DNA from 4 places in the Sporosarcina sp. P18a genome. Region 2 is predicted to be linked to each of the others. Evidence: riboswitches for the same ligand, from Rfam matches in the RefSeq annotation. Region 2 holds a riboswitch; each other region holds the start of a gene.
What was found. Region 2 has a riboswitch for thiamine pyrophosphate ahead of thiM (hydroxyethylthiazole kinase). Riboswitches for the same ligand answer to the same signal wherever they lie in the genome.
Positions count from the first base shown of each region.

Region 1 (7,792 bases), on a different contig from region 2:
TGAAATCATCTTCTTATGATCATCAAAAAGCAAACCTTGATGTATTCGATTTTGAATTAACCGAAGAAGACATTAGACAAATTGATTCCTTGGATAAAGGTGAAGCGGGAAGAGTAGAAGGACAGCATCCGAACGAATATGAAGAGTTTGATTAAATATTAATAAGTTTAATAATCCGGATACCTTCAATCGTATAATCAGCGTACCAGACTTTGAATTTCTAATGAAATTAATATAAATCCCCATCAAAAAAATGACCCACCTCGATCCACATTATAAAGTGGCGAGGTGGGTTTTGTTGTTTTTATTGCACCAACAATTTTTCTAGGAAACACAAAGAACACAATGGCCCTTTTTGAATGGCAGAACATCTATTAATAATGAACACTCTCTATTTTCAAGCATTTCAAGCATTTCCTATAGGTGAAGGTTTCGGTATATTCGTGTATACATTGTGCTTGCAAGAGTGCCAACTGTTCTTCTAATTGATGAAGATTTCGACGTTTTACAGTAATCTGATGAATTAACTGTTCAGTTGTCATCACTCAATTCACTCCTCATTAAAGATAGATTTCAGCACCGGATTTTTTGAATTCTTCAGCTTTCTCTTTCATGCCACTTTCCATTGCAAGCTTCTCTTCTAAACTATTTTCATCCGCATATTTTCTAATGTCGTGCGAAATACGCATACTGCAAAACTTCGGCCCGCACATTGAACAGAAGTGGGCGACCTTTGCCCCTTCAGCCGGCAATGTTTCATCATGGTATTCCATCGCGCGTTCAGGATCCAGACTTAAATTAAATTGATCTCTCCAACGGAATTCGAAACGGGCTTTTGACAATGCATCGTCACGTTTGTATGCGTCGGGATGACCTTTTGCTAAATCAGCTGCATGTGCTGCAATTTTATACGTGATGACGCCTTCACGCACATCTTCTTTATTCGGGAGACCGAGATGCTCTTTAGGCGTTACATAGCATAACATCGCGGTCCCGAACCAACCGATCATAGCCGCACCAATAGCAGAAGTGATATGGTCATAGGCAGGAGCAATATCTGTCGTCAAAGGACCGAGTGTATAGAAAGGGGCTTCTTGACAAATCTCCATTTGCTTGTCCATGTTTTCCTTGATTAAATGCATAGGCACATGTCCAGGACCTTCTACCATGACTTGCACATCATGGGACCAAGCAATTTTCGTTAGTTCTCCAAGTGTTGCAAGTTCAGCGAATTGCGCCTCGTCATTGGCATCCGCGATAGATCCTGGACGTAATCCGTCTCCTAATGAAAAAGCAATATCGTATTGTTTCATGATTTCACATATATCTTCAAAGTGTGTGTAGAGGAAACTTTCTGTATGATGCAACATACACCACTGGGCCATAATAGAACCACCTCGTGAGACAATGCCAGTCACACGATTAATCGTCATGGGAATATAACGAAGTAGAACACCTGCATGGATTGTAAAGTAACTGACACCTTGCTCGGCCTGCTCAATCAAAGTGTCACGGAATACTTCCCATGAGAGATCCTCCACTTTGCCGTTTACTTTTTCCAACGCTTGATATAACGGAACCGTTCCCACTGGGACAGGCGAGTTGCGGATAATCCATTCGCGTGTTGTATGGATATTCTTTCCCGTTGATAAATCCATGATATTATCTGCACCCCAACGTGTAGCCCAGGTCATCTTTTCCACTTCTTCAGCAATGGATGAAGAGACAGCAGAATTACCAATATTCGCATTAATTTTCACATGGAATTTACTGCCGATAATCATCGGTTCCGCTTCAGGGTGGTTAATATTCGACGGGATAATGGCTCGGCCCCTTGCGACTTCATCCCGTACAAGTTCTGGCGTTATATTTTCACGAATAGCAATGAACTCCATCTCAGGTGTAATGATTCCTTTGCGTGCATAATGCATTTGTGTAACATTCATGCCACTTTTTGCTCGTAATGGTTTGCGTTTCAACAATGGAAATTCTGCATCATTTTGCATTTGTTCCATTGAACGATACCCGTTATCCCGCGGCTTTACTTGTCTGCCTTCATATTCTTCCACGTCATTTCGTTCTACTATCCAGTTCTTCTTGATGTTCGGCAGTCCTTTTTTAATATCAACTGTATAACCAGTTTCCGTATATTTACCGCTTGTATCGTAGACACGAAAAGGTTCATTCGGTATTTCGCCTTGATCAGTTACAGTGGGTGATAGCTCAATTTCGCGCATCGGTACAAGTATGTCTGGACGACTTCCTTGTACGTAAACCTTTCGACTTGCTGGAAAGCATTCATGGATATAGATTTCTTCTTTCTTCTCTTGCATTTTGTCATCGTCTCCTTTTGAGGTTTGACCATGACTCGATTCAAGTAAAGGGAATCGGCAACAAAAAAGACCAGTTCCGTAGATAGGACCTGGTCTTCAAAACGCAAAAATACGCGTCGCTGATAAAATGAAAACTTCCCTACGCTGGTACGAGCCAGATCAGGTCCAAAGAGTCCGGAATGCGTGTACTATCATTCCATCTCAGTCCAATAACGTTGGACACCCCTAGTTATAGTATTAAATTGTGTGAACAGGAATAGTCTACCATATAATTAGCTGTTTTTAAAGAGTTAGTATACTTTTGATTTCCATAACTCAAAAAAGTAGATTCTAATGAGAAATGAATATCTTTGTATGACTTGAAGGATGCATTAGCAGTGATGACGTGAGATAATCAAAAGTGATAAACAAAGAAGGAAAGATCGTTGTAGTGGAGCTGACGTCGTATAAAATATTAGCGATTGAGAACAATGAAACCTATGGGTATATAAAATCAAATTCCTATGGTGTTATGGGTCATTGTGAATGTAACAAGTCGCATCATATGTGCAGTAATTGGACAAAATATTTTATCGACTAGAAATTTCATTCCCTTGGAGGAGGTAATCAATAAATGTCCTATATTTTATTAATAATTGGATTTATATTATTAATAAAAGGAGCCGATTATTTCGTAGATGGCTCTTCAAATATTGCAAGGCTACTGCAAATTCCCCCTATTTTGATCGGGCTAACCATTGTAGCGCTCGGAACTAGCTCACCAGAAGCGACGGTCAGTATTATTGCAGCGATGGGTGGAAATGCAGACGTCGCAGTGGGGAACGTAGTGGGAAGTAATATTTTCAACATCACCATCGTGGTCGGAATAGCAGCATTCCTGTTTCCATTGAAAGTACAGAGCGAAACCATTCGGAAAGAAATTCCGTTCACTTTACTGGCAGGTATTGTCATGTTGGTGTTGATGAGTGATATGGCACTGCAAGGCTTCAGTAGCAATGTGCTCACGCGCAGTGATGGAATGATTTTCTTGCTATTCCTCTCGATCTTTATGTACTATGTGATTGAACTTGGGCTTCGAAGCCGTCAAAATTCCACGCTTACACAAGCTACTGAGAATGTGAAGTGGGGGAAGAATATCTTCATTACGCTAGTCGGGCTGGCGGCGATTATTTTCGGAGGGGATTTGGTCGTCGATCATGCTACGAAGATTGCTTATTCTCTTGGCATGAGTGAAACATTGGTCGGTCTTACGATCATCGCCATCGGTACCTCTCTACCTGAATTGGTTACGTCGATTTCAGCGGCTTTGAAAAAAGAAAGTGAAATCGCTTTGGGGAACATCGTCGGGAGCAATATTTTTAACATCCTGTTTGTTCTCGGGGCTTCCTCTGTCATTACGCCGATCGCAGTGAACGATAAAGTATTTATTGACGTTGTCATTATGCTAGTATTGACCTTAGTATTGTTACTGTTTGCAAGAACTGGTTTCAAAATTGGTAAGCGTGAAGGTCTGATGTTAGCTGTAGCATACGTCGTGTATCTTGTGTATGTTATTTTGCGTAATTGAGTAATAATTTGCTGATGGTCTGCTTCTTTATATGAAAGAAGCGCTTGATTTCATAAAGAAAAGGCAATTTTCCATTCGTGGAAAGTTGCCTTTTCTGACTTTATGGCATGGTGTGATTAGAGGGGTCCGTGTTATCTCCACTTATACCCGATCCCCCAAACCGTCACCAAAATCTCTTCAATAGGAAAATTGGATTTCCACAATTTATCCCGTAGATTTCGAATATGAGAATCGACTGTCCGAACTTCTGTATACGTGTCATATTCCCAAGCTACTTGAAGCAAGTCTTCCCGTGTGAACGTCCGATTTGGCCGGTTCATCATCGCTTCTATGATATAGAATTCCTTTAACGTAAGTCGAACTTCATGCGTGTCATATAGGATGGAATAGGACTCCAAGTCAAGAGTAAATGGGCCTTCCTGAATAGCCTTTGGTTGATTTTCACCCTCTGTACGCCGTAATGCCACACGCACTCTTGCTGTGAGTTCGCGTTCGTCAAATGGTTTCGTAATATAATCATCCGCACCTTGGTCGAGTCCTTTCACAATATCTGATTTGTCGGATCGAGCAGCACGAGATGTACATCCTCCATCCAAGTGAATAACTGCGGTTTCAAACGGATTCACTAGCCACAAATGCCGTCACACAATCTTCGGATAATGTTCGATCTTTTCATAGCATCTCATTAATCACCAAGTTAATTATTAGAAGATTTGAAATTTTGTGTTGACAATGAATTTATTTAGAAGTATGATATGACCATATAGAAACATTGTTTTCTATATAAAACAGGGGACTTCTTTGAATAAGCGTTTTCGTCAAGAGGTCTAAAAATAGGGAGGAAGAAAACATGGAGTTCACAACAGTAGAGGATTTTGAAAAGAAATATATTGCGAGATTGGGAGATAGAAAGTTGGACTGGAACGTTTTAAAGTTCCAAGAAGAATTAGATCCGAGATATCGCCGTGCACAAATGCGCTATATTGGACGTGGTGCAACAGCAAACAAAGATTCAAATGTAATTGAAGCAAACAACTTCACATTAAGCACGATGGTTTTACCAGCTGGTTCAATTGGTCCATTGCACTTACACTCAGACGTAGAAGAAGTGTTCTTCATTTTGGAAGGTGAAATGACGGTCCTTTTAGAGTATGAAGGAAAAGAGTATGAGATAAAAATGAATAAGCGCGACTGTGTCAGCGTACCACCTGGCATTCAGCGTGGTATCCGCAACGATGGAAAAGAAGATGCGATGATGCTTGTTATGCTAGGTGCGGCAAAACCACAACTACCGACTTATCCAGAAGGCAGCGAACTTGAAAAGATTCGCATTGAGCGTGCGAAAGAAAGAGAAGCGATTGTTGCGCAGGCAGACCGCTAATTTATCGATGGATCAACTGATCTTCAATCAAAAAATATTTTTGCACAGAATGTAGAGGCGTCTACCATAGAAGACTTTCATCTCTAAAAGTGACAAAATGATAGCGCTTTAATTATCCAGTTTAGCAGGTCATCCAAACTCTAGATGACTTGCGTTCTTAATCTGGATGCAATTACGCCTCGGCGTAATTGATTACATAGTTTCATATTTTACTTAACGGTAGAGGTGCATCGACATCAATCGAAGGAAAGTGAGGAATTTAAAATGAAAATCGATGAGAAAGTATACGACATCACAATAATTGGAGGTGGCCCTGCTGGGTTGTTTACTGCATTCTATGGAGGAATGCGGGAAGCTAGTGTGAAGATTATAGAAAGTTTACCTCAGTTAGGTGGCCAGTTGTCAGTACTCTATCCGGAAAAGTATATTTACGATATTGCTGGATTGCCGAAAGTCCGTGCCCAAGAATTGATCGATAATTTAAAGGAACAAGTGAATATGTTCCCAACGACAATCTGCTTGGAGCAAGCTGTACAAACGGTGGAAAGTCAAGAAGACGGGATTTTTAAACTCCAAACGAATCAAGAAATTCATTTTTCAAAGACGATCATTATTACGGCAGGGAACGGAGCATTTGCAGCTCGTCGCTTAGGGATTGAAGGCGCGGAGCAATTCGAAGGGAAAAACCTTCATTATTTCATTGACAACTTAAATAGGTTTACGGATAAAGAAGTGGCAGTATGTGGCGGGGGAGACTCGGCGGTCGACTGGGCATTGATGCTCGAACCGATTGCGAAAAAAGTTACCATCATCCATCGACGCGATAAATTCCGCGCTCACGAACATAGCGTGGAAAATTTGAAAAAATCCAGTGTGGAAATCAAAACCCCTTATGTTCCGTCTGAACTGATCGGAGATGAAGGTGGTATTAAACAAATCGTCATCGAAGAGCCTAAAACTGAAAACTGTGAAGTGATTGATGTCGATGACTTTATCGTCAACTATGGATTCGTTTCCGCACTCGGTCCAATTAAAGATTGGGGATTGGAGATTGAGAAAAACTGCATAATCGTTAACAATAAAATGGAAACGAACATTCCTGGCATTTATGCTGTGGGTGACATTGCAACGTATGAAGGGAAAGTAAAACTGATTGCCACCGGATTCGGTGAGGCACCGGTCGCAGTTAGTAATGCAAAGCAGTACATTGACCCGAATGTACGTTTACAACCGAAACATAGTACGGCAATCTTTGCATAAAGTTTTACGATAATATATATGTTGAAGTTATTTTGGCTATAACTATCGGCTTACTGTCCGAATTGCTATCTATCGTAATTTTATCGACAAAAATCAGCGGTTGAATGTTAACTTATATGATTTTAACAGTAACCGTGCTAAAAGGGGCAGATTTCATGAAAACAGATCTTTCGTGGAAAGTGGGAGGACAGCAAGGGGAAGGAATTGAAAGTACGGGTGAGATTTTCTCCAAAACTCTGAACCGGCTCGGTTTTTATTTATATGGATATCGCCACTTTTCATCTAGAATTAAAGGTGGTCATACGAACAATAAAATTCGCGTTAGTACTGAAAAAGTCCAGGCAGTTGCCGATAATTTAGACATACTTCTTGCATTCGATCAAGAAACGATTGATCTAAACTATCATGAATTACATGAAAAAGGTGTTATCATTGCTGATACGAAATTTAAACCAGTGAAGCCGGAAGACTCGAAGGCTGAACTATATCCTGTTCCATTTACTGATATCGCTTCCGACCTCGGCACTTCTTTGATGAAAAATATGGTAGCGATCGGTGCTACTTGTGCCGTTATGAATTTGGAGGTTGAGGATTTCTCTGTTGTTATCGAAGAGATATTTAATAGAAAAGGCGGAGATATGGTTCAGAAAAATATGGAGGCTATTCAAGAAGGGTATATCTATATGCAAAATAGCCTTGGAGAAAAAGCCTCAATTTTATTTCTTGCAAAGGCTGAAGGTACTCATAAACGTATGTTTATGATTGGTAATGATGCGATTGGGCTAGGGGCTTTGACAGCAGGGGTTCGCTTTATGCCCGCTTATCCAATCACACCAGCCTCTGATATTATGGAGTATTTAATTAAAAAGCTTCCAAGAGTCGGTGGGACAGTCATTCAAACAGAAGATGAAATTGCCGCTGTGACAATGGCAATCGGTTCTAATTATGCGGGTGCTCGTTCTTTCACTGCTTCATCTGGACCTGGATTATCATTAATGATGGAAGCGATTGGTCTTTCCGGCATGACCGAAACACCTCTTGTTGTTGTTGATACACAGCGTGGTGGACCATCTACTGGATTACCGACAAAGCAAGAACAGTCTGATTTAATGGCGATGATCTATGGGAATCATGGAGAAATTCCAAAGGTTGTCATTGCTCCAAGTACAGCTGAAGAGGCTTTTTACGATACGATAGAAGCATTTAATATTGCAGATGAGTACCAGTGCCCTGTTATTTTATTGTCCGATT
Region 1 is NZ_PDYQ01000001.1:599,471-607,262, forward strand. It holds gene CSV75_RS03020 (aldo/keto reductase) at 1-155, shown strand, start outside; gene thiC (phosphomethylpyrimidine synthase ThiC) at 561-2,333, opposite strand; TPP riboswitch at 2,453-2,570, opposite strand; gene CSV75_RS03030 (calcium/sodium antiporter) at 2,947-3,900, shown strand; gene CSV75_RS03035 (response regulator transcription factor) at 4,032-4,526, opposite strand; gene CSV75_RS03040 (cupin domain-containing protein) at 4,751-5,281, shown strand; gene CSV75_RS03045 (NAD(P)/FAD-dependent oxidoreductase) at 5,546-6,541, shown strand; gene CSV75_RS03050 (2-oxoacid:acceptor oxidoreductase subunit alpha) at 6,697-7,792, shown strand, end outside.
Region 1: it holds a riboswitch for thiamine pyrophosphate, as region 2 does, so the genes downstream of both, thiC (phosphomethylpyrimidine synthase ThiC) here and thiM (hydroxyethylthiazole kinase) in region 2, are expected to answer to the same signal.

Region 2 (7,792 bases):
AATTTGATAGTTTAACTGTACGATGAAGGAGATACAACGCATATTATTTTCACCCTGTAAATTGGAAAAATTAAACCCTGCCTTCGCCTGCACAAGGCGAAATTCAGGGTCTTTAATTCTCCATAAGGGTGTACAGATACGTGAATTTATATGACAAATCCGCCGTGGCCAAATAAATAGGCGTCACTTTACTCACGGTTACTTTCATATCCTTTACTTTCCAATCGTCTTTTTATATGATTTTCTATCTGAGGTCAGCTTTGTAACACGCACCTTCAGGTTTCGAATTGAATCCTCAGTTAACTCCAACTTACCGTCCGTATGATATTTTTTCCACTCTTTAACGTTTTTTCTGTACAGCTTTTCTGAAAGATGATAAATATCAACATTCTTTTTCAAAGCTTCCTCATACGTCTCCTTAATTTGTTCTTCTACTACTTTTTCTGTCTCTTTTCGCATCCGACCCATCGTTATATTTTGTTCAATACTACTGATAGCTGCTGTCAACTCGACATCAATATCAAACTTTACTCCTACCTTACCGATAATCGGCTTGATTTTCACTTTCACTTTATTAACAACCACCGTGGAGTAATGTTCTCCATCTAATTTAATGGTGACTAGGCCCCTTTTCGTTTCATTTGTCATCCACTGTATTCCCCGCGCTTTGTCACCCGAGATGAATCCCTTGAAGCTTATGGGAGTAATTATCCCTACCCCTGACAAAACCGGTGCTTTAATGGACTCCTTCATAGATTTCCAATTTTCCTTAACTGAAATTAGTGGAATCATCGCTTCATGGCTTGGTTCATCCAGAGCAATTAGTAATTGGCGAATATCCAGTGGCTGAATGAAGGATTCTTGTTCATAGGCGTTCTGGGGATCACCAAGCCTAGAAAGGGTGACCGATTTATTAAGTACCGGCCTGACTAAAAGAACATCTTGTACGGGATCTTTCGTGGTATATAGCCAAACTTTATACCTAGTATCATGATAGCGGATAAAATTATCGATAACCGGACTCAATTTCCCGTTACTCATCACTTCTTCTGATGCAACTATATATGAAAAATGACCCCAGTACACTTTTTGATCTATGGAATGATATAATTCAAAAATTGCATCATCCATAGTTTTTCCCGTGGCATATCCAACTTCCGTTTGTACAGCTTGGGAATCTGATGGTTGCTCGCTTTTTGCCGTATTAGCAAAACTGACGAACTGCGTATATAACTCGTATTTTCCATCCTTAAAATCCACGCCAATTGCATTAACATAAAGCATCCTTTCGGGCTCATTGGAATCTATACAACCTGAAAGGACTGCCGAGAGAATTACCAAAAGCGGCAGCACAAATATACGTGTAGTCATTTTTCACCTTCTTTGCTCCGCGTTTTATCTTTGGGATTTAACATATTCGGACGCTTTTTATATTGTGTGGGATTTAAACGCAAAAGCGACTTCACAATTGTCTTCCAGCTTAAATCTGTCGTGATATTCATGTACGGCACCCCGAATGTTCGAATACTCGACAAGTATAGGATGGTAAAATAAACCGAAATCAGGAATCCGAACATTCCGAAAAATGCCGTTATGATAATGAAAAGGAAACGCAGTATACTCACGGTCCCCACCAGTGATTGGTTAACCAACGTAAATGTCGAAATTGTCGACACAGCGATAACGACAATCATCGCGGGACTTGTAACCCCGGCCCGAATGGCGGCATCTCCAATAATTAGCCCGCCCACAACCCCAATTGTACCTCCAAGTGCTGACGGAAGACGCAGACCAGCCTCACGAAATAATTCGAACATGAGCAGCATGAGCAACATTTCCAATATTGAAGGAAGCGGAAGGCCTGTATTTGCTTGTACAACTGTAGCTAATAATAAAAGTGGCAATTGATCCTGGTGAAATGTCGTTAAAGCAAGCCAAAATGCAGGCAAAGTTATACCTATGGACATACCGGTAATACGCAATAACCGTTCTACCGAACTAAACGAGGCTGGATTCTCATTATCATCACTTGTTTTTAGAAGTAAAAACAAGTTTACGGGCAAAATCACACCATAGGATACCCCGTCAACAAAAATTAGAAATCGTCCTCTTGCCAGCGATTGAACCGCATGATCTGGCCGGCCTGTATAATCTGTCCTTGGAAAGAGCACCCCTTTAATCTCCATGCTCTCCAGCAATAAGTCTCCGCTGAAAATAATATCCGCGTCAACCTTTTTTAGCTGTTTTTTTATACTATATAGCGTCTCTTCACTGGCAACATCATCAAAATATAGAAGTGCTACCGTTGTTTTAGTTCGCTTTCCCAGTTCAAACTTTTCCACACACAGTGAATTCGTCGGTAACCGCTTCCGTATGATTGCGATATTAACTGAAACATCTTCAATAAAATTATCTCTCGGCCCTTTTACTGGTACTTCCATACTTGTCTCTTCGGGATTTCGGTTCGGCTTTTCCGCTATATTGCTTGAAAAAAGGAGACCGTCATCCTCAAAATATAGAAGCAGGTTGCCGGTGTATACAAGTGACCCCACTTCTTTTATGTCTTCTACCTTTTTCAAATCTGGAATGTGTAATTGCCCAACGACTGCATCTTCTATCGTTTCACCCTTCAAATCATTCATCATGAGTTGAACACGCTGAACAATGACTCCATTCAATAATTGCTGATTGATCATGGCATCGCATGTAATGAATACTACTCGACGCTGATCAAACGTGTACGATTGAAACTGAACATCCGCGGACTTTAGAAACAATTGTTTCATGGAATGTAGATCTATTTCCTTTTCATCCGGCTTCAAGGTTCTTCACCATTTTCTTTATAGATTTTATGTTTTGATCTTCTTAGATGATTTTCGTGAAAGCAAGGCAATAATGACTAAAATGAACGACAGGAAGAACATGAAGAAAAATGTGACAATCAATAAATAATCCCCTTTAATACTATGGAAAAGATCATCACTCAAAAGATTTAACGACAACGCCATAAAGAAAAAAGCCGGTGCAAGTATTCTCCAAATACGCTGTTTGTCTCCTGTCATCTTTAATAAATCCGCTGCTATGAATAAAAGGAGACTCACTCTTATGAACGTACCTGACAGCCATTGATAAATAGAAGCGAAATCAAAGTGTTCAATAAACCGCCCGACCGACCCAATTCCCCATTCTTCATAGGCAGGAAATCTTTGTTTCGTCACTTCTGTTGGACCAAACTCTGTGATAGCTCCAATGGTAGGACCCATAGTCAATCCCATTAAAATGAACAGCATGACAGCAAAATGATACCACCGGATTTGATCTTTGACTTGTTGTTGAATGAACAGGAAAAGTATAATCTCGACAAACCCGGACGCTGGAAACACTGCTGTCGTTAGTACGGGTTGAAACCCATGTTCAAAAAATGGTTGAAGCAACTCATAATCTTTTACTTGCATATTGGTAAACGCAATAAAAAATCCCAAAATGACAATCCAAAATAGAATAAGTACATTAACCATCGCAATCGTTTGCAAGTTTGTTGTGGCAAGTAGAATACATAAAATCGTGTAAATGAGTAATAACGGTAGGACGGGGGTTTCAGGTAAAAAGGTTGAAATTATCCATATTAATGTCTCACCCATTGTAAAAGCTGCCAAGATGAGTAAAAAGATGGCTGTCATATACCGGATAATGGCTGATGCAACTTTCCCGGTACTCTTTTCCAACCATTCTGTCAGAGGTTGTCGCTTTGATTTCTTATGGATGTAAAGTACTAGAAAAAGCCAAGGGAAAATTATAATAACGGCCACCAAAATCGATATCCAGCCATCCCTTCCCGCCCCTTGTACAAGCGACGGAATAATGGTCACATGATTTTTCAAACCTATCACTGTCATCGATAGGAAAATAACATGTAAGACACTTATAGAGCTCGTTTTTTTCATATGGAAACCCTCTAACGTTTTTATATCATTCAGCTTTAACGACAACAGGTGGAATTATACTTACGCGGTGATACATTAGAGGGGCAAGATGCTACTTTCATACAGTGCTCATTATATTTCTTGCGTATTCATACTGTTCAAGGATAAGAGAAACCATAATCATTCATTAACGCAAATATGGACGTCACCATTTGCTTGCACAAACATAGGCAACGCAAAAAAGGACGTACCACATTTACTACTGCATTAATTACACGTCATATAGCGCCAATAATTATCTCCTAGCACACCCGTCAAATACGCCAATCCTTCACTTTCAGTACGATGCACAGGGCGCCAATTCTCGCCATCAAGCGATAAATAAATTTCATGATGAGGTGCATCATTGTGATAGCCTACCAGATCTAAGTTACCTTGCTGATCCAAATGAGCTTTCACTTCATAGTGAATAGACGGTGAAGCGGTTAATGGATTGCCTACATCATGAGTAATTGTAAAATGAACTTCTTTCGATTTCTCCTCCAACCGATCGATTTCTATACCCTCTACAGAAGCATGGGCATGGCGCTTATACCGCTTCATAGTATTTAAGCCAATTGACGGCCCAGTGGCTTTCGTAAACCGCAGATTGCTGTCTCCTCCGATAAATTCTCCTTCTATATCTACACGCGTGCGGAAGCTTTTTCCTTCAGGGTTGAAGTCCCGATCGTCTCCTGTAAAGTATGGAATCGGCGAAAAAAGATTCGGATTTTTAATAATATCTTCCTTTAAAAAAGTCGTGTAGCGGAACTTCCATTGCTTCACTTCATTTAACTTTTTCCTGTCAGCCACTGGAATGAGTAATCGATCCCGTTGCTTTACTCGCACGGAAAATGTATAGACTTCTTCTGTTGGTTTATTATTAGGATCCGGAGGCATAATCACTTCATACACTTTTGATGCGATTGATTTACTGACATTCATTTTCTGATTGCTATCAATTAATGGGCGTGTTGCCACGACACTATATACTACCGCCTCAGAAGAACTTGTCTCGCGATCAATAAAACGATTATCCGTAATTGTCTCGATGTATTGTCCATTCCGGAAAACATCAAACTTCTCTACATCCTTAATCCACTCCCATGACAGAGCAATTTGTGATGGGGCGGCAATCGTTGTGATCACCAAGCGTTGTAAAGGATGTTCATCTTCCTGTACTTCTGTCAGAGGTGATGTCTGGATAACAATTACATCTCGAACCCGTCCTTCCTCCACTCGTTCCACTGTATATTGAAAAGGATATGACGGATCTAGCTCTCCATCCGTAAACTTTGGAGCCGTTCCTTCATATACTTGTCGGTCATTTTTATAGACACGGTAATAACCACCTGTGTCACTCCACGTGAATGATATATCATCCAATGAATGATTCATCTGTTGAATTTCGAATAATTTCTCCATTTGCGATCTGCTCCCTTTTATCTATTTCATCTGAAACAGTTATACGCCTTCAGATAATTATGTAACATTCAGCATATCGTTATACCTTTTCGTCTATGTACAATCACTCATTTCTTATTACTTTAACCTCATAACCCCAGTATTATTTTAACCTTTTCCATGTATATGATATAATCAGCCTGTCTAATACATAGTCACCACTAGGGGCGCCTTCTATTGGCTGAGATGCAATTACGCAAACCCTTTGAACCTGATCTAGTACATACTAGCGGAGGAAAGTGGGTAGTTTTCATACCCAACCGCCCATCTATGCATGGGCTTTTTGTATATATACCTTTTTAAGGAGGAAAAGAAACATGCAGCTTATTCACGAACTTCGTCAAAAGCAACCGCTCGTTCATTGCATGACAAACTTTGTAGTCGCGAATTTCCAGGCAAATGGGTTACTTGCAATAGGCGCTTCTCCCGTTATGGCGGATGCAGTGGAGGAGGCAGAAGACATTGCAAAAATTGCCGCTTGCAGTATTTTAAATATTGGTACATTGAAGCAACAAACAGTAGACGCAATGATTTTGGCGGGAAAAAGTGCCCGCGCAGCAGGAAAACCTGTAGTACTAGATCCAGTTGGTGCAGGTGCTACGGCTTTTCGTAAAGCTAGCGTTCTAAAAGTGCTGAACGAGGTAGATATCACACTGATCCGCTGTAATACAGGGGAACTTGCTGCGATTGCAGATGTTCCATGGGCCGCTAAGGGTGTTGACGCAGGAGAAGGTTCTGCCGACATCGAAAGTATAGCGAAAAAGACTGCCCTTAAGTACAACTGTCTCGTGGCGGTTTCAGGCGAAGTCGATTTAGTCACGGACGGCCATTCCACATTATCCATTACGGGCGGCCACCCGATGATGACCACCATAACCGGCACGGGTTGTTTACTCAGTTCTGTCACGGGTGCATTTCTCTCCGTAGGAATGGAACATCCCTTGGAAGCCGTAGCAGATGCACTTTCATTTTATAAACGGGCTGGTGAACAAACTGCAAAAGTTTCACGTGGTCCTGGCGACTTTGCTGTAAACTTCTTAAATACCTTACATACATTGGATAACGAACGGAAAACAATTTCAGTATACTAGACAGGAGGTTTTTCAATTGACAGTACAAGTAGCATTGACCATTGCCGGTTCTGATAGCGGAGGAGGCGCAGGAATTCAGGCCGACTTAAAGACGTTTCAGGAGCTAGGTGTATACGGCACTTCTGCCATAACTGCATTGACTGCTCAGAACACACACGGTGTTCACAGTGTTTATCCAATACAGACAGATGGAGTAATAGCACAAATTCGTGCAGTACTGGATGACTTTGATGTAAAAGCATGTAAAACTGGGATGCTGTTTTCGACAGAAATCATTACTGAAGTAGCAACGCTATTAAAAGAATATCCTCCGTTTCCTTTAGTCATTGACCCTGTCATGATTGCAAAAGGAGGACAGGCTTTATTGCAACAACAGGCGATTCTAGCATTAAAAGAACATTTATTACCGCTGGCTACCGTTGTGACTCCGAATATCCCTGAAGCGGAAGTGCTAACCGGAATGAAAATACGAACAGACGAAGACATTCGGCAAGCTGCAGCCGCTTTTATTAAAATGGGAGCAAGAGCCGTCGTTATGAAAGGCGGTCACCGCAATGATGTACTGGATGCAAAGGATTATTACGCGGACGAAGAAGGGCAGTCATTCACTGTAACAACACCTTGGATTCAAACCAAAGATACACACGGGACCGGATGCACATTCGCAGCGGCTTTGACGAGTTTTCTGGCTAAGGGCTATTCTTTGACGGATGCAGTTGCCGAAGCGAAGCAATTCATACAGGCCGCGATTGAAAATGGCCTGAAGATTGGTTCAGGGCACGGACCAACCAATCACTGGGCATACGGTGAACTGAAAAAGGAGATGCACTGATGTCAAACATGGAAGTGAGGAAAGCATTAGGCTTATATTTTGTAATGGGTACACCAAACGCTCAGAGTCAGGATCCGTTAGCAATAGTAGAAGCGGCTCTTCGCGGTGGTGTCACATGTTTTCAGTTGCGTGAAAAGGGATCTAATGCGCTTGAAGGCGAGGCTTTGCTCGGATTCGCTAGAAAGTGTCAGGCACTTTGCAGATTGTATCGTGTTCCTTTCATCATCAATGACGATGTGGATTTGGCATTGGCCATTAATGCAGACGGGGTTCATGTAGGACAAGATGATGAACAGGCAGACAGCGTGCGTCAGCGAATTGGTCCGGATAAGTGGCTTGGAGTTTCGACTCACAATGCACATGAGGTACAAATTGCACAATCAATTGGGGCGAATTATGTAGGTCTGGGTCCGATCTATCCGACGTCAACCAAACTCGATGCT
Region 2 is NZ_PDYQ01000003.1:168,280-176,071, forward strand. It holds gene CSV75_RS10505 (Ger(x)C family spore germination protein) at 214-1,371, opposite strand; gene CSV75_RS10510 (spore germination protein) at 1,368-2,822, opposite strand; gene CSV75_RS10515 (GerAB/ArcD/ProY family transporter) at 2,850-3,944, opposite strand; gene CSV75_RS10520 (DUF3238 domain-containing protein) at 4,191-5,387, opposite strand; TPP riboswitch at 5,580-5,681, shown strand; gene thiM (hydroxyethylthiazole kinase) at 5,744-6,517, shown strand; gene thiD (bifunctional hydroxymethylpyrimidine kinase/phosphomethylpyrimidine kinase) at 6,534-7,349, shown strand; gene thiE (thiamine phosphate synthase) at 7,349-7,792, shown strand, end outside.

Region 3 (7,792 bases), on a different contig from region 2:
GGTCGGGCGGTTGTGTGTGAATACCGCGCTATTGTGTGGCCGCACCGCGCCAAAGTTAGGGCGGACCGCGCTATTGCGTGTCCGCACCGCGCCAAAGTTAGGGTGGACCGCGCTATTGCGTGTCCGCATCGCGCCAAAGTTGGGGCAGACCGCGCCATTGCGTGTCCAAACCGCGCTAAAGTCAGTGAATACCGCGCCATTGTGCGTCCGCACCGCGCCAAAGTCGGGGTAGACCGCGCAATTGTGCATCCACACCGCGCTATTCCCACGCCACCCCACCTAAACCACAAAAAAACAGGAGCAATCCACGAAGTCAACGAACTTCGCGGATTGCTCCTTCTGTTATTCCAGTGATTGAATCAACTCAATATTATGTTTTTCCCACTCGGTCATCTTTCCATCGAAGGATGGGTTCGGTTCGTACCAAGACTGTGAGCCGAAGTAGTCTTGCAGTTCTTTTGATTTGAATACATAGCCGTGACGAGCATAGATTTCATTGCGGGCTAAACGCAATTCTTCTTTTGACAATCCTTTGAGATCAGATGTGTCGAGGAACACGTCACCGCTATACGAGATGATGAACTGGTCGTTTGAATCGCCAGCTGGAACTTCTTTAATTACTTCTTTGACAATAACGGTTTCGACAGGTTCTTCCTTCACGACGTCGTTTTGTACGACTGGTAAATCATTGTCGGTTTCCACGTTGGTTTCGATGGCCAATTCTTTGATGGAATCAAAAGCGAGGTGAACCGATTGCTTCGCGCCGAATACGTTTGCTTGAATTTCTTCACGTACGCTTTCATCCTGTAAAGTTGTGGTCATTTTGATAGGGTAAATCCCTGCCATATACGGGCCGAATTCCGCTTGTTCATTACTTTTTTTGATATAGCCTATCTCTGTATCGTGGATCGATAGTACGGTTTCCTCCCCGATAGATTTCACTTTGAGAATATAGCCTTCTGGATTGATTGTATAATGGGGGAAGAGGCCGAATCGCTTTCCTGTTACATGCATAGTGAACATGCCTTCGTCGGTCTTTTCTTTTAAATTAGTTTCTATTACTTGAACGATAGAAGGGTTTTTTTCAACCAACGTAAGCAATGCTTGAATACTTTCTGCATTAATCGAGATACGACTATCTTTCGGCACAATCAATTCATGCAATGCGTCTTGATCTTGCTCAATCAGCGCTGAAATGAAGTGCTCAGTTGTTGCCTTTCGACCGTATTTAGTTTCCATAGCGTAATAGCTTGTAATCGCGGCTAGCACAATAACTAGTAATACAATCGGATACAATGGGGTTTTCAGTAACGACCGTTTTTTATTCAAATTGCGTGATACGAGAAACGCTTTGCAGTTTGTGCAGTACTCTTGCTGTTTTCTATTCAGTTCATTACATATCGGACATTTTTTCATGTGAATTCTCCTACTTCATGCTATGGTTCTATCTTTTGAATGCGAGTATAGATACCAATGTAGTGAAGATTATACTATGATTGACGGGATTATTCTAGATGTAAGGAAGTCTGTTGCATAAAGGAAGTAAGGCGCGGAATATGCAGGGAAGAGGATGTTTCAAAATTCGTTATGTAAAGTAGTCCTATCTAACGTATAGGATGTATGAAGATGGTAAATGGTGAGTTATAATGGTTTAAAAGATTCCCATATTGCTAAAGTGTGACAGGGAAGAAAAGAGGCGCGAATGAAAGGACAGCATCGTATATTTTTAATGGTATGTATTGGGTTGTTGGCGGTACTTGGATTTCAAGGGATCGTCAGTGCAGAAGCCGTTTCACATGAGTTATTGGTAGAGTATGAAGAAACTCGCCAGGCATTTTCGGTAGACGGAAACTTACCAGGTGTGGAAAGTCGTGAAAAAATCACAGACGAAGTGGAGTTATGGAGTTTTACAGATTCAGCTGAGATGTTATTCATGAAGGAACAACTTCTTGAAGATCCAAACGTCTTGCATGTTGAAACGAATCATGCGCGTTATTCGCATGTCCTATTCAACGATCCTATTCTTGTGAAGCAGTGGTGGATTCCACAAATGAAGCCGCAGTTGATGTGGTCTCGGGTGCAAGAGCAAAAGAAAAAGACTGTCGTAGCCGTCATTGATTCTGGTATTGATCTGTATCATGAAGACTTACAGGGGCGAATTCAGCCAGGCGGTTATAATTTCTACGCAGATAATTCGAACGTTCAGGACGTCAACGGTCATGGAACGGCTGTCGCGGGAGTCATTGCCTCTAGGGCTGGGAATAATCTAGGGGGAGTGGGAATTGCGGGAGGATATGAAACCAAAGTATTGCCGTTGAAAATCTCGCACCTGGACGGGCTTAGTAAAGTGTCGGATAGTATCAAGGCAATTGATTACGCCATCCTAAAGCAAGTCGATGTGATCAATATGAGTTACGGGGGTAGCCAATTTTCCCAATTCGAGGAAAAGGCGATTCAGCGTGCAGTGGAATCGGGAATCACGGTCGTTGCGTCTGCTGGAAACGATGCAACAAAGGGGAATTCCATCATGTTTCCCGCGTCTTATCCATCTGTCATTTCAGTTGGGGCAACGGAGAGAGATAATCAGCGCGCATCCTTTTCAAACTATAACTCTCATGTCAGCTTAGTTGCTCCAGGCGCGGCAATCTTTACAACTTCAATCAATAATAGCTATATATCAGTCAGTGGAACCTCTTTTTCAGGACCAATGGTAGCAGGTGCCGCGGCTTTAGTGAGGTCTTTGAAACCTGAAGCAACGCCTGCTGAGATTAGTCGGCTACTTGAAATGACAGCGACTGACTTAGGGGCGCCAGGTAAAGATATTTATTTCGGCGCGGGCTTAGTAAATTTAAAACAACTAAGTAACGCGTTGCCTGCTGTCACTACACCTACTCCACCGAATGAATTTATAGGTGATTTCCCAGAATTGAAAGTACTACCGAATAAAGTATTCACAATCAAATTTACGAGCGAATTGCCAATTGGAAAAGAGCAGGCTCCCTATATTTTTATTACCCGTAAGCCAAACAGTGCAGAACGTATCGAAAGTTTTACAGCGAGAGTGGATCCTATGAATAGTAAGCAATTATTCATTACACCAACTACAGAATGGCAGCCAGGTGTTCATTATTTACGTGTGGACCAAGGGCTGCAGAATAAAAATGGGATTGCGATGAAGAAGTCCTTTGCTGTGAAGTTTACCGTATATCCTAACTAATCACATACAATCGAAAAAGGCTATTACGATCAGTCATGGAGACTCTCGCAATAGCCTTTTGAGTAGTTTATTTCGTAATTTTAGAAAACATTTCATCCGTACTACTATCTAAAATCATATCGTCCACTTCAGGTTTCGTCTTGATCATTTCCATTTCATGGAGCCAGTCCCGTACTTCTTTCCAAGACGTTTCATCTAGCGCGCCAAATGCTTCACCATTTGTATCCATCTTAGGCAATAAAACATTCAAACTTTCCGTTTCGATTGCTTTGTCTAACGGGAAGTTTGCTTGATCTTGGTTGTTCAACAAGAGATCGAGTGCCTCTTCGGGCTGTTCTACCATAAATTCATATCCTTTTTGTGCTGCTCGCCAGAAAGCTTGGATTGCGTCTTGTTCCTTGTCCCATGTATCATCACTCGTCAATAACACGATTTCACTATAATTCGGCACGCCATAGTCTACTGGATTAAAGTAGCGCGTTTTGAATCCTTTTGAGTCCATGACAGGCACTTCGTGGTTAATAAATGTTCCTGTCACGGCATCGACGCGTTTTGAAACGAGTGAAGATTCCAGTTCAAATCCGACGTCGATCATATTCACCTTGTCATAATCGCCACCATCATTCGTCACCATCGTTTTAATCAACGATTCGTTCAGTGGAATTCCAGGATAGCCGATTGTTTTGCCTTCAAGATCTTTTGGTGATTGAATCGAGCTTTCTTCCAGCATGACGGTGTAGTTAAGCGGCTCACGCACGATGGAGGCAATCGCTTTAACCGGAATGTTTTCATTTGCTTGCGCTAAAATGACATCGGGTTGGTAATACAGTCCAAGTGTCACTTTTCCCGCTGCAGTCAAGTTCATTGGATCGGTCGGATTGGCAGGAAATTGAATGTCTACCTCCACGTTTTCTTCATTGAAATAGCCTTTTTCCTGCGCTACATATAGATAACTATGTACGGCATTCGGATACCAGTCGAGCATGATACTGACTTTTTTCATTTCAGTGTTCGGTGTCTCTTTTGGTTCTGTAGTGGGTGTATCATTCGTACATCCAGCTAGTAATAACAGAAGAAGCGTGATGCTAAGGAACAGACGTTTTTTCATTGATGATTCCTCCAGTGTAAAAAGTATTTTTCCAATACGACGACGAGTAAAAAGAAGATAATGCCTACTGCAGAAAGCAAGACGATCGGTGCGAATACAGCAGCACTGTCAAATTGCGTCATCATTCTTCTGCTGAAATACCCGAGTCCTGCCTGCGCGCCTAGCCATTCCCCAATAGCTGCACCGATTACGCTAAGTGTAACCGCCACTTTGAGCCCGGAGAAGAAAGATGGCAAAGCGGAAGGTAGGTCTAGTTTATAGAAGATATCTTTTGAAGATGCGCCCATTGTCCGCATTAATTCATGCAAGTTTTTATCCGAAGAGCGTAAGCCGTCGAAAACGCTGACGGTTATCGGGAAAAATGTGATCAGGACAGTGACCGCGACCTTACTCCAAATGCTGTAGCCGAACCACAAGACAAAAATCGGTGCGAGCGCAATGACAGGAATCGTTTGCGAAGCGATGAGAATAGGGTAAAACGCTTGCTCAATTGGCTTCTTGCTATACATCGCAATCGCCAATGTGGATCCGATGATGATCGAAATCGATAAGCCGATCAAAATAGTTAAAGCAGTCGGAGGTAAGTGGTGGATAAACAGCTCCGTTTTCAGCTCCCATAATCTGATCAGAATCGCTGAAGGGGACGGGAAGAGGAAGCTTTTGTCGTAAAGACGTGCTGCGATTTCCCATACGCCAAGTACGATTGCGACGAAAAATATCGACCAACTATACGAAGTCATTTTCTTCATAGCCGTTCCTCCGAACGAAGCTCGCTAATCAGTTGCTCTTTCAGTTCCATCAGTTCCGGTCGTGCCAAGTCCCGCGTCGTGCGTGGTCGGCTGAGAGGCACGATGACTTCGCGAATCGTCTGCACCGGTTTTTCAGCGAGTACAAAGATGCGATCGGATAGAAATAACGCTTCGTCGATATCATGCGTGATGAAGACGATGGTTTTATCGAGTTTCTGCCATTGATCGATGAGCCACTCTTGCATCGTCAGCCGCGTGATCGCATCCAGTGCGCTAAACGGCTCGTCCAATAATAAAATATTTGAGCCAGTCAGGATCGTTCGCAAAAAGGAAACACGTTGTCGCATCCCGCCGGATAAGTTTCCAGGGTAGGCGTTTTCTTCTCCTGCTAGTCCGAAGTCAGCTAGTAGTTGGATAATTTCATCGGAAGAAGGTTTGCGTCCTTGAAGCTCTACTGGTAATTGAACATTTTCTAGAATCGTTCGCCACGGCATGAGTAAGTCTTGCTGCGGCATATAGCCGACCTTGCCTAACCGCTCCATTGTCACTTCTCCATTTAATGAAATCTCTCCACTGTCAGGATTCTCAAGGCCAGTGACGAGTCGGAATAACGTGCTTTTACCATACCCGCTTGGTCCAATGATGCTAACGAACTCGCCTTCTTTAACGTGCCAGTCAACTTGATCGAAAATAACAGTTGGTTTCGAAGCTTTCGTTGCTTGATAATGAAAAGAGACATTCGTAAACTCTAAAACTTTATTCGTCATATTCTTACCACTTCTCATTTCTTCAAATAATTCACACAAAAAAACCACTTCTCTGTGCGAAGCGGTTGCATAGTACGGCCAAAATCCGTCATATGTCCACTTCCCTCCGCTAGCATTATCTAGTGCAGGTTCAAGGGTTAAGGCGAACGCCTTTCTCAGCAAAAGCACCCCTAGTGTTTATCCAACTCTTATCGTTACATAGTCTGAAAAGATAGTCAAGATAGTACTGGGGTAAATCCACATGACTAAAAAAGAGATAGACAGAGTTAGAGTATGAAATTTTTCAATTATGAGTTCGGTAAAATTAGTGGAGAAGTGATTGGGAGAGGGACTTAAACTAGTGGTAGCTACGATTAAGTAGATAAAGTAATAAAAAGCCACGTTTCTAAGAAAATAGAGCGTGGCTATTGTTCTTGATTAGTCAATACTTCTTCTAGTACTTCCGCTTTTAGAATACTTGTTACATACAATCTATTTTCTCTGTTAACGGGAAATGGGCTTGAATGGTATCATCCACTTGCTTTAACATCCCTGTATATGCTTCTTCATCAAGCCGTCCCACACTTCCAAATAGTAAATGATCCACAGGTTCAATTCCAGTGAAATCCCATATTCCAATGTCAGAAGTGAGTTTCAAAGCAGTGGTCATACCGATCTCATCATACACTTCATTGGGATGAGCATGCGTATTGATAATAAATCCTTTTTTACCTTTCAATAGCTTAATTGTCCCTTCTTCCCCAGAGGAATAAGCGAATCCATATGCAAATACTCGATCTACATACCCTTTAAGAATGGCTGGGAGACCCGTCCACCAAATGGGATAAATAAATGTAATTACGTCTGCTTCAGCAATAAATTCTTGCTCGATTTTTATATCTTCTGGAATAACACCTTGACTCATACTGATCAAATCCTCTGGTGTAAGGACTGGTTGAAAATTCAACTCATATAAATCACGCACTACCACTTCATGACCGTTCTTCTTTAGTGATTCAACGACTGTTTCTTTAATACTGTAGTTAAGACTTTTATTATCCGGGTGTGCATAAACAACTACATGTTTCATTTCGAATTCCTCCAATTTATACTAAATTTTTGTTTGCTTATGAAGCATAATTTTATAGTATAGTAGTAGGATTTATTTTGTAAGTAGTCACATTTTTATTACATAGTCACAAAAATGTGACCATTGAGCAAGGGAGGAATTGTAATGGAGCAAAGCGATGTGGGTCAACCACAAGAAGAAGTAAAAGAGTGGTGTCCGTTCATGGAGACCAAGGATATCATTTCGGGAAAGTGGAAAATGGTGATCTTATGGCATTTAAGCAGGAAGACCATAAGATTTAATGAACTTCAACGACTGCTACCTGGTATCTCAAAAGGTATATTGACACGTCAGCTGAGAGAGTTGGAAGCAGCTCAAATGATTCACAGAGAAGTATATAAAGTAGTTCCTCCAAAAGTAGAATACTCACTCTCATCTGTAGGTAAAAGTTTTATTCCAATACTAGACAGTATGACGGAGTGGGGGAAAGAATATAAGGAATTAACAAAAAGCTAACGCCCCTACTTCAAATGTACCCTATAACAGACCGGTGAGACGATCATACAAGTCAGTGAACTATGGCTTGTATGATCTTTTTTGTGCAATATCTTGCACTTTTTTATAAAAATATGTAATATAATGACTAATAGACCGAAATGGTATTCCGGTCATTTTAAAGGGAGTGTCTTCATGGATCGCAGAGAAGAAATCATTTTGGCGGCAGAAAAATCATTTTCGATGTTTGGCTATAAAGCGACGACGATGGATCAGGTAGCGAAGATTGCGAATGTAGGAAAGGGTACGATCTATACGTTTTTCTCAAATAAAGAGGAATTATTTCATTCAATTGTGTGGAAAATGGTTGAAGAAATGAAAGATATCTCTGAACGGACAGCTATTGAA
Region 3 is NZ_PDYQ01000002.1:175,168-182,959, reverse strand. It holds gene CSV75_RS08410 (YARHG domain-containing protein) at 343-1,416, opposite strand; gene CSV75_RS08405 (S8 family peptidase) at 1,703-3,217, shown strand; gene CSV75_RS08400 (ABC transporter substrate-binding protein) at 3,285-4,325, opposite strand; gene CSV75_RS08395 (ABC transporter permease) at 4,322-5,065, opposite strand; gene CSV75_RS08390 (ABC transporter ATP-binding protein) at 5,071-5,841, opposite strand; TPP riboswitch at 5,926-6,023, opposite strand; gene CSV75_RS08385 (NAD(P)H-dependent oxidoreductase) at 6,302-6,910, opposite strand; gene CSV75_RS08380 (winged helix-turn-helix transcriptional regulator) at 7,055-7,405, shown strand; gene CSV75_RS08375 (TetR/AcrR family transcriptional regulator) at 7,580-7,792, shown strand, end outside.
Region 3: it holds a riboswitch for thiamine pyrophosphate, as region 2 does, so the genes downstream of both, CSV75_RS08390 (ABC transporter ATP-binding protein) here and thiM (hydroxyethylthiazole kinase) in region 2, are expected to answer to the same signal.

Region 4 (7,792 bases), on a different contig from region 2:
TATGATTTACTTCCTGTTTGTCATTTCAGCGGCAATCGTTGCCATTTTCTTATACGTATTGACTGTACAGAAAATCAGCATGTTCGGTCTGATGAAAGCGCAGGGAATTTCCAGCGCCTATTTGGCAAGATCCGTTATCGCACAGACATTCATTCTCGCGTTGATCGGGGTAGTCCTAGCAATTTGGACTGACGTTGCTTGCGGGAAGCTTCCTGCCAAATGCAGTTCCTATCATGTTTGATATACCTACCATGATAATTTATGGGTTGGTCTTAATAGTAGTGGCAATTCTCGGAGCAGTCATTTCAGTTTGGACGATTATCCGAATTGACCCGCTCGAAGCGATAGGAGGGTAAACGATGGTACTGGAACTACGAAATGCGAAAAAGACGTTCGGTGAAGGCAATACGCTCGTTGAAGCGATGAAGGAAACCAATTTCTTAGTTGAACGTGGAGAATTGGTCGCGGTTATCGGTCCGTCAGGTTCAGGTAAAAGTACGTTCCTGACGGTGGCTGGCGCTCTGCAAACACCAAGCGAAGGCGAAGTCATCATTAACGGTAAAGAATTATCGCAGCTAAATGAAAAGCAACGTTCAAAAATCCGTTTGCAGGAAATCGGGTTTATATTGCAAGCTTCCAACCTTGTGCCGTTCCTAACTGTTGATCAGCAGCTTGAATTGCTAAATAAAGTGAAGAAAGACAATATGACCAAAGATGAGCAACGTAAGTTATATGAAGATTTAGGTATTACCAAGTTGCATAAGAATTATCCATCTGATTTATCGGGCGGTGAGCGACAACGTGTGGCGATTGCGAAAGCATTGTTCAGCAAGCCAGCGATTCTTTTGGCGGATGAGCCTACCGCTTCACTCGATTCGGATCGGGCATTTGAGGTGATGGAGTTGTTGCGTAATGAAACGAAGTCGAATCAAACGGCGACCATCGTTGTAACACATGATATACGGTTGATTCAATACGTGGATAAGGTGTACAAGATGACGGATGGTGTGTTGAAGTTGGAGAGTTCGGCTGAGATGGCATTGGATTCGACGGAATGAGCGAGGGTTGAATAAATAATGAAATAAACGCTTCGGAAAGCTGTTTTACGGCTTTCTGAAGCGTTTTTTATTGGAGGATTTATTGGTTATGCTCATAAAATTGCGCTAAGCGCTCTAAGCACAAGCATCATCCCAATAAACCGGCGACAATCTTCCGGGCTACCATGATATCCTTCGTTCCATGAACCAACATCCGCCCATCACGGAATAACACGAGTCGATGAGCGTTGTATTCACAGGAAACCAAATATGGGTTTTGTTTTAAATTAGAAACAATACCGCGAATGGATTCGGCAAATGGTAGTAGTTCCACTTGTCGGTGCTTCGGCCAGGTCAGTTGCACGGTGTCGCGCCCGCACAGTACGGCAGTCCGAATGACTTCATTGGCAGATAGGTAAGGATAGGTTGGAGTGTCTGAGCAACTCGGACAACTAGATTTCTTCATACTGTGCACGTCCATTGCAGCACGTTCGCCTGTCCATAGATCGACGGATTCCAGGCGCGGTTCCATCTGCGCACCCGTTATACACTTCAGCAATTCGGCGGTTTGACGGGCAGCCGTTGTAACGACGATTGGTGAGATGACGCCGACTGTATCGCATGTCAATGATTGTGGCGGTAACGCTTCGAGGAGACAATGCAGACAGGGGGACCCTTCTTTTACGCCAATAGGAAACGTCAGCCCGTAGCTACCGACGCAAGCACCCATGAAGAAAGGGATGCCGAGTTGTAACGCTGCGTCATTTGCTAGTAATCGTGTTTCGATATTATCTGTGCCGTCGAGAATGAATTGATGTCCCTCGAATAGGTCGAGAACATTTTCAGTTGTCACATCCGCTACTATTCCACGGATTTTCACATCGCTATTGATCGCGCGCAATCGGCTTTCCGCAGCGATCGCTTTCGGCAATTGATCGATGACATCTTGCTCTGTATATAATTGCTGTCTATGAAGATTGGTCCACTCCAAAATATCACGATCAACAATCGTTAGTTCGCCGACCCCTGCACGGACAAGCATTTCCGCTCCGGAAGAACCGAGTGCACCCGCTCCTAAGACGAAAACTTTTGCCTCGCGGATACGGTGTTGTCCAACTGGTCCGATAGGTGCAAATAGCTCTTGCCGAGAATATTTTCCGGTCAATTCGTCACAAGCCCTTCAGTTGGACTGCTTGCTACGCCGTAATCGCGGACTGGCATACGTCCTGCCTTATAACCGAGACGTCCTGCTTCAATCGCGAGTTTCATTGCTTCTGCCATCATGACAGGATTTGCTGCTTCCGATACTGCCGTATTGAGCAATACACCGTCTGCTCCGAGTTCCATCGCGAATGCCGCGTCTTTTGGAGAGCCGACGCCGGCGTCAATGATGACGGGGACATTAGATTGCTCAATGATCAATGACAGATTCAGCGGGTTCAGAATGCCTCTGCCTGAACCGATTGGCGAAGCGCCCGGCATGATGGCATGAACGCCTAATTCGCATAGTCTTCTTGCGAGCACTACATCGTCTGACGTATAAGGCAATACAATAAAGCCTTCCTCTAGCAGCATTTCAGTAGCGCGTAATGTCTCTACAGGATCTGGAAGCAATGAACGGCTGCATCCGATAATTTCCACTTTCACCATGTCACAAAGTCCTGATGCCTTTGCAAGACGTGCGATATGTACGGCTTCTTCTGCTGTACTTGCACCTGCAGTATTTGGAAGTAATGTATAGCGAGTTAAATCCAATTGCTCTAGAAAATTGGGCTGCGACGCTTCGAAAATATCCATGCGTCGTACTGCGAACGTGAGGATTTCTGCTTCTGATACTGCAACTGCCTGCTTTTGTATTTCAAATGAAGGATATTTCCCTGTGCCTAGTAATAACCGTGAAGAGAATTCTTTATCTGCAATTTTTAACATCTTCATCCGCCTCCTACAAAATGTATGATTTCAATTTGGTCTCGATCCATAATCGGTGCGTCATAGTGATCTTTTTGCAAAATCTCTTTATTTTTCTCCACAATCAAAATCCGATTACCCAGTCCCAAATGCTCAAGTAACTGTTGGATTGTTCCTACTTCCGGAACGACCGAATAGGTTTTTCCGTTCAAATCAATCATTTTCTTCATTAGATGCGCCTCCTATTCTATAACTTTGTAAGACTTTTAGTGAACGCATAGGGGATAATACAGCCACGCCTGCTACGCCGTTTCGTTGTAAATCAGGCAAGTGTTGCGGCTGAATTCCGCCGATTGCATACACGGGAATCGAACTACACGTTGCAATAGAAAACAATTCTTCCGTGCCGCGCGCTGGTAGGCCAGGCTTTGATTTCGTCTCGAAAACATGCCCGTACAAGAGCCAATCCGCGCCTTCCGTCGTAGCTTCCTTTGCTTCTTCCATTGAATGAATCGAGCAACCAAATTGTAGCTCGGGAAATTTCCGATGTGCATCCCGTAAAGACATGCCATAGCCAGTCAGCTGCACTTTCGTAAGGTTCAGCTCGATCGCTATGTTAGGTCTGGCATGTACAATGAGCTTGTCGAGTGGGAATCCACTATTCGCAAGACGCGTAATCAAGTCTGTCAGTTGTTCGTCTGTCTTGGACTTTTCACGCAAAATAATAGCATCTAGAAACGGCGCTGTCTGCTGCAAGTGTAGAGTCAGTTCATCAACCGAAAGACAGTCATCGGTCACGCCAAGTAACTTCATTCATTCCCCTCCAATAGAAAAAACCACTTCCCGAATCGGAAAGTGGTGGATGTGTCGACAGAAATATATACGGAACGACTCGCCACTTCCCTCCGCAGATACTAATCTGTTCAGGTAATAAGGGTTTCAGAGCCACACTCTTTTCTCAGTCCTTGTGAAGGATTCCCCTAATGGTCAAAATATTTGGTTTTCAGAACTAGCGTATCATGTACGTAGTGGAATGAAAAGAGTTTCTTTCATAATAGTAATAAAGCATCCAAATCGAGAATATCCACCGTTTTCATGCTGGACTGGCGAATCCAGCCCGACTCCTCGAATGCGCTAAGTTTTCGACTAATCGTTTCAGGTGTCGTCCCGAGGTGGGAGGCGAGATCTTTGCGACTCATCGGTAATTCGACTGTCAATTGTTGTTGTTCTTCTGATAAGTCGGCTAGATACAGTGCGATGCGCGTTTCTGCTGCTTCCATACCGATCCGCGCTGCCCGTTGTTCTGTTCGGGCGAGGCGAGAGGAGAACTCCTCTAACATCTTTAATGAGATCGCAGGATGTTTTTGTAGAAGTTGTTGCATTTGATCCCGTTGAATAATACATAATTCCACGGGTTCAAGTGTTTCTGCGTAGGCGTCATGAGGTTTGGCATTGAATAATGACAACTCACCTGTGAAATCTCCCGGTTCTAAAATTCGTACGAGTTGCTCTTTGCCGTTTTCTGAAAGGCGATATACTTTGATTCGTCCTTTATGCAAAATATATAAACCTTCGGAGCAGTCGCCTTCATTGTAAATAATTTTTCCACGTGGATGCGAAGTGTTTCGCGCGAGTCCTACTACGTGTTTCATCTGTTCAGTTTCCAAATGATTGAACAGCGGTACGAGCGATACACACATATTTTGATTCGTCGTATTATTGTGGGGCTGTTGACTCATTCACTTTCACCTCGCTTATAGTTCGATTGGCTGGTTTGTCACTAGTATAGCGTATTAATCGAATGGCGTTCAATATAACCAAAAGTACACTTACTTCATGAATGAGCATGCCGGATGCTAGGAACACTTTGCCTAACAGTACACCGGCCAACAGGAGGAAGACTGTGCCTACCGCAAAGAATGTGTTTTGTTTCATGTTATGGACAGTTGCTTTCGATAATGCATAGGCATGGGCGAATTGATCAAGCCGGTCCGCCATCAAGACGATATCAGCTGTTTCCATGGAAATGTCTGTTCCGCCTTTGCCCATGGCAAGTCCAATGTCCGCCGTGGCGATCGCAGGCGCATCGTTGATCCCGTCACCTGCCATGGCTACACGATGTCCTTGCTTTTTCAACTTTTGAACGGCGGCTACTTTGTCTTCAGGTAAAAGCTCCGCGTGGACACTGTCAAGACCGAGTTGTTCACCGACGAGTCGGGCAGTGTGGACATTGTCGCCAGTTAGCATAATCATTTGTTTGATCCCGCTTCTTCGTAATTTGACCAAAGCAGCCTGTGCTTCCGGACGGATCTGATCCGCTATGGAAATAATACCTGCGATGTTTCCGTGAATGCTGACGAACACAGCCGTATTACCTGCCTTTTCCCGCTTGGATGCATAAGCTTCCACGTCACTAGAAATAGGTATACCTTGCGATGCCATCAGTTTTCGGTTGCCGGCTACGAGTTGCTTGCCGTCTACTTTAGCAAGCATGCCGTTGCCTTTCATAACGTTTGCGTCACGCGCTTGATGTGTCAAGTCAATCAAGCGCTTCTTTGCTTCGCGGACGATCGTTTGACCGAGATGGTGTTCGGACAATAGTTCAACTTCTGCAGTTAGGCGCAGTAGCTCTTCTTTTTCGATACCCCAACTATGGATATCAGTTACCTCTGGACGTCCTTTGGTCAATGTGCCTGTTTTGTCAAAGACGACCGTGTCGATTTTCGCCAACTGTTCCATCACGTCGCCACCTTTAATTAGCACACCATGTCGAGCTCCGTTACCGATTCCCGCTACGATAGAGACGGGAGCGGAAATGACAAGAGCGCCAGGGCAAGCGATGACGAGGAAGGTTAATGTCATTTCGATGTTGCGTGTGAACAGATAGACGATCATCGATAAGACGACAATGGAAGGTGTATAGATGTTGGCGAATCGTTCAAGGAATTTTTGCGTTTTTGATTTGGCTTCCTGTGCTTCTTCGACTAGTTCGATAATACGAGCAAATGCTGTATCGTCACCAACGCGTTCTGCCATTATTTCGATATATCCGTTGTCTACTAATGTACCACTGAACACTTGGTCGTCTAGCGATTTGGCTGCCGGTACAGATTCTCCCGTGATGGCTGCTTCATTTATAGAAGCATTCCCTGTAACAATCGGTCCGTCAACTGGAACTTGTTCTCCCGAGCGAACGATTACCCGGTCACCGACTACTACCTCGTCAACAGCGATTGTCATTATTTTACCATCTCGAAGGATACTTGCTTCCAGTGGAGCCAGATCAATAAGTGCCTGGAGGGACGAGCGAGTTTTCTCCATTGTACGAATTTCAAGCAATGCTCCGAATACAAATAAGAAGGTAACTGCGGCGGATTCTACATACTCACCAATAAATAGCGCACCGATTACCGCGATGGTCACGAGAAGTTCAATACTAAAAGCTTTCATGCGGATAGCTTTCCAAGCTTTGATTGCAATCGGAGTACCTGCGATTAAAGTGGCAGCGATTAATGTAATCTGACGCGCATCATGAAAGCTTGCGAAATGCAAGATGATTGCTACCCCAAGCAAAATGGCAGATATAGAGGTGATGCGTACGGTTTGCTTTGCGTTCATTTGAATGCCTCCTCTCTATGAGACTTTTTTATTGAGAACTGGATAGCCGAGTTTACTAATCAATTCCTGTAATTCATCGGCTTCTACGATAGATTCATCGAACTCGACTCGAACTTTACTTGAATGGAATAATACTTTTACTTGCTGTACGCCTTTGGCTCGGGAAAGTGCCCCTTCGATTTTCTTAACACATGACGGGCAACTGAATGGTTCCATTAAAAATACGACTTTTTTCATTGATCTCATCCTCTTCTTGTGTATTTGTTAACTAAAGTATAAGAGTATTTTGTGAAAATGACCTTGACGTCCATCAACTTTTGTCAAACAATACTTTTTCTTCTCGTCAAAGTGCTTTATACTGAATAAGCAGTATACATTTATGAATAGAGGAGAATCGTACGGATGAAATTAACCTATTCTGGTAAAACGAAAGACGTCTACCGCTTGGAAGATGGCCACGTGCTATTGAAATTCAAGGATGATGTAACAGGGGAAGATGGTGTATTTGATCCAGGTGCCAACACAGTAGGCCTGACGATTGATGGTGCCGGGAAGTCTGGACTTCGCATGACGAAATACTTTTTCGAGAAATTGGAGGAGCAAAACGTACCGACGCATTACATCGATGCCGATCTGGATGAAGTGACGATGACGGTGAAGCCTGCTACGGTCTTTGGTAAAGGATTAGAAGTGATTTGTCGATACCGTGCGGTCGGAAGTTTCTTGCGCAGATTCGGTGCATATGCAGAAGAAGGACAAGTATTGGATGCATTCGTGGAAGTGACGCTAAAAGATGATGAACGTCAAGATCCACCCATTTCAGAAGATGCTTTGGCACAACTTCACATTTTGACGCATGAAGAATATGCGGTACTTAAAGAATTGACCCAGCAAATTTCTGAAGTAGTGCGATCAGAGATGGCGGAAAAAGGTTTAGAACTTTATGACATCAAATTGGAGTTCGGTCGCGATCCTGAACGAAACATCATGTTGATCGATGAAATTTCAGGAGGCAATATGCGCGTTTATCGAGGCGATACATATATTGAACCAATGGAATTAGAAAAGATATTATTTTCATAAAAGTCAACCGGAAACGAAAAATGTTTCCGGTTTTTTATATGTTCTCTCAAGCCATACGCTGACTGACTTAGCGGCACTTTACTTTTTAATCAAATAAATAAAATAATATATTTACTGTTGACAACGTTTTCATGGTTCCCTATAAT
Region 4 is NZ_PDYQ01000004.1:115,083-122,874, forward strand. It holds partial or broken gene CSV75_RS12150 (ABC transporter permease) at 1-356, shown strand, start outside; gene CSV75_RS12155 (ABC transporter ATP-binding protein) at 360-1,058, shown strand; gene CSV75_RS12160 (ThiF family adenylyltransferase) at 1,186-2,202, opposite strand; gene CSV75_RS12165 (thiazole synthase) at 2,199-2,972, opposite strand; gene thiS (sulfur carrier protein ThiS) at 2,969-3,166, opposite strand; gene CSV75_RS12175 (thiamine phosphate synthase) at 3,159-3,758, opposite strand; TPP riboswitch at 3,829-3,937, opposite strand; gene CSV75_RS12180 (Crp/Fnr family transcriptional regulator) at 3,995-4,684, opposite strand; gene CSV75_RS12185 (heavy metal translocating P-type ATPase) at 4,662-6,563, opposite strand; gene CSV75_RS12190 (heavy-metal-associated domain-containing protein) at 6,579-6,800, opposite strand; gene CSV75_RS12195 (phosphoribosylaminoimidazolesuccinocarboxamide synthase) at 6,966-7,646, shown strand.
Region 4: it holds a riboswitch for thiamine pyrophosphate, as region 2 does, so the genes downstream of both, CSV75_RS12175 (thiamine phosphate synthase) here and thiM (hydroxyethylthiazole kinase) in region 2, are expected to answer to the same signal.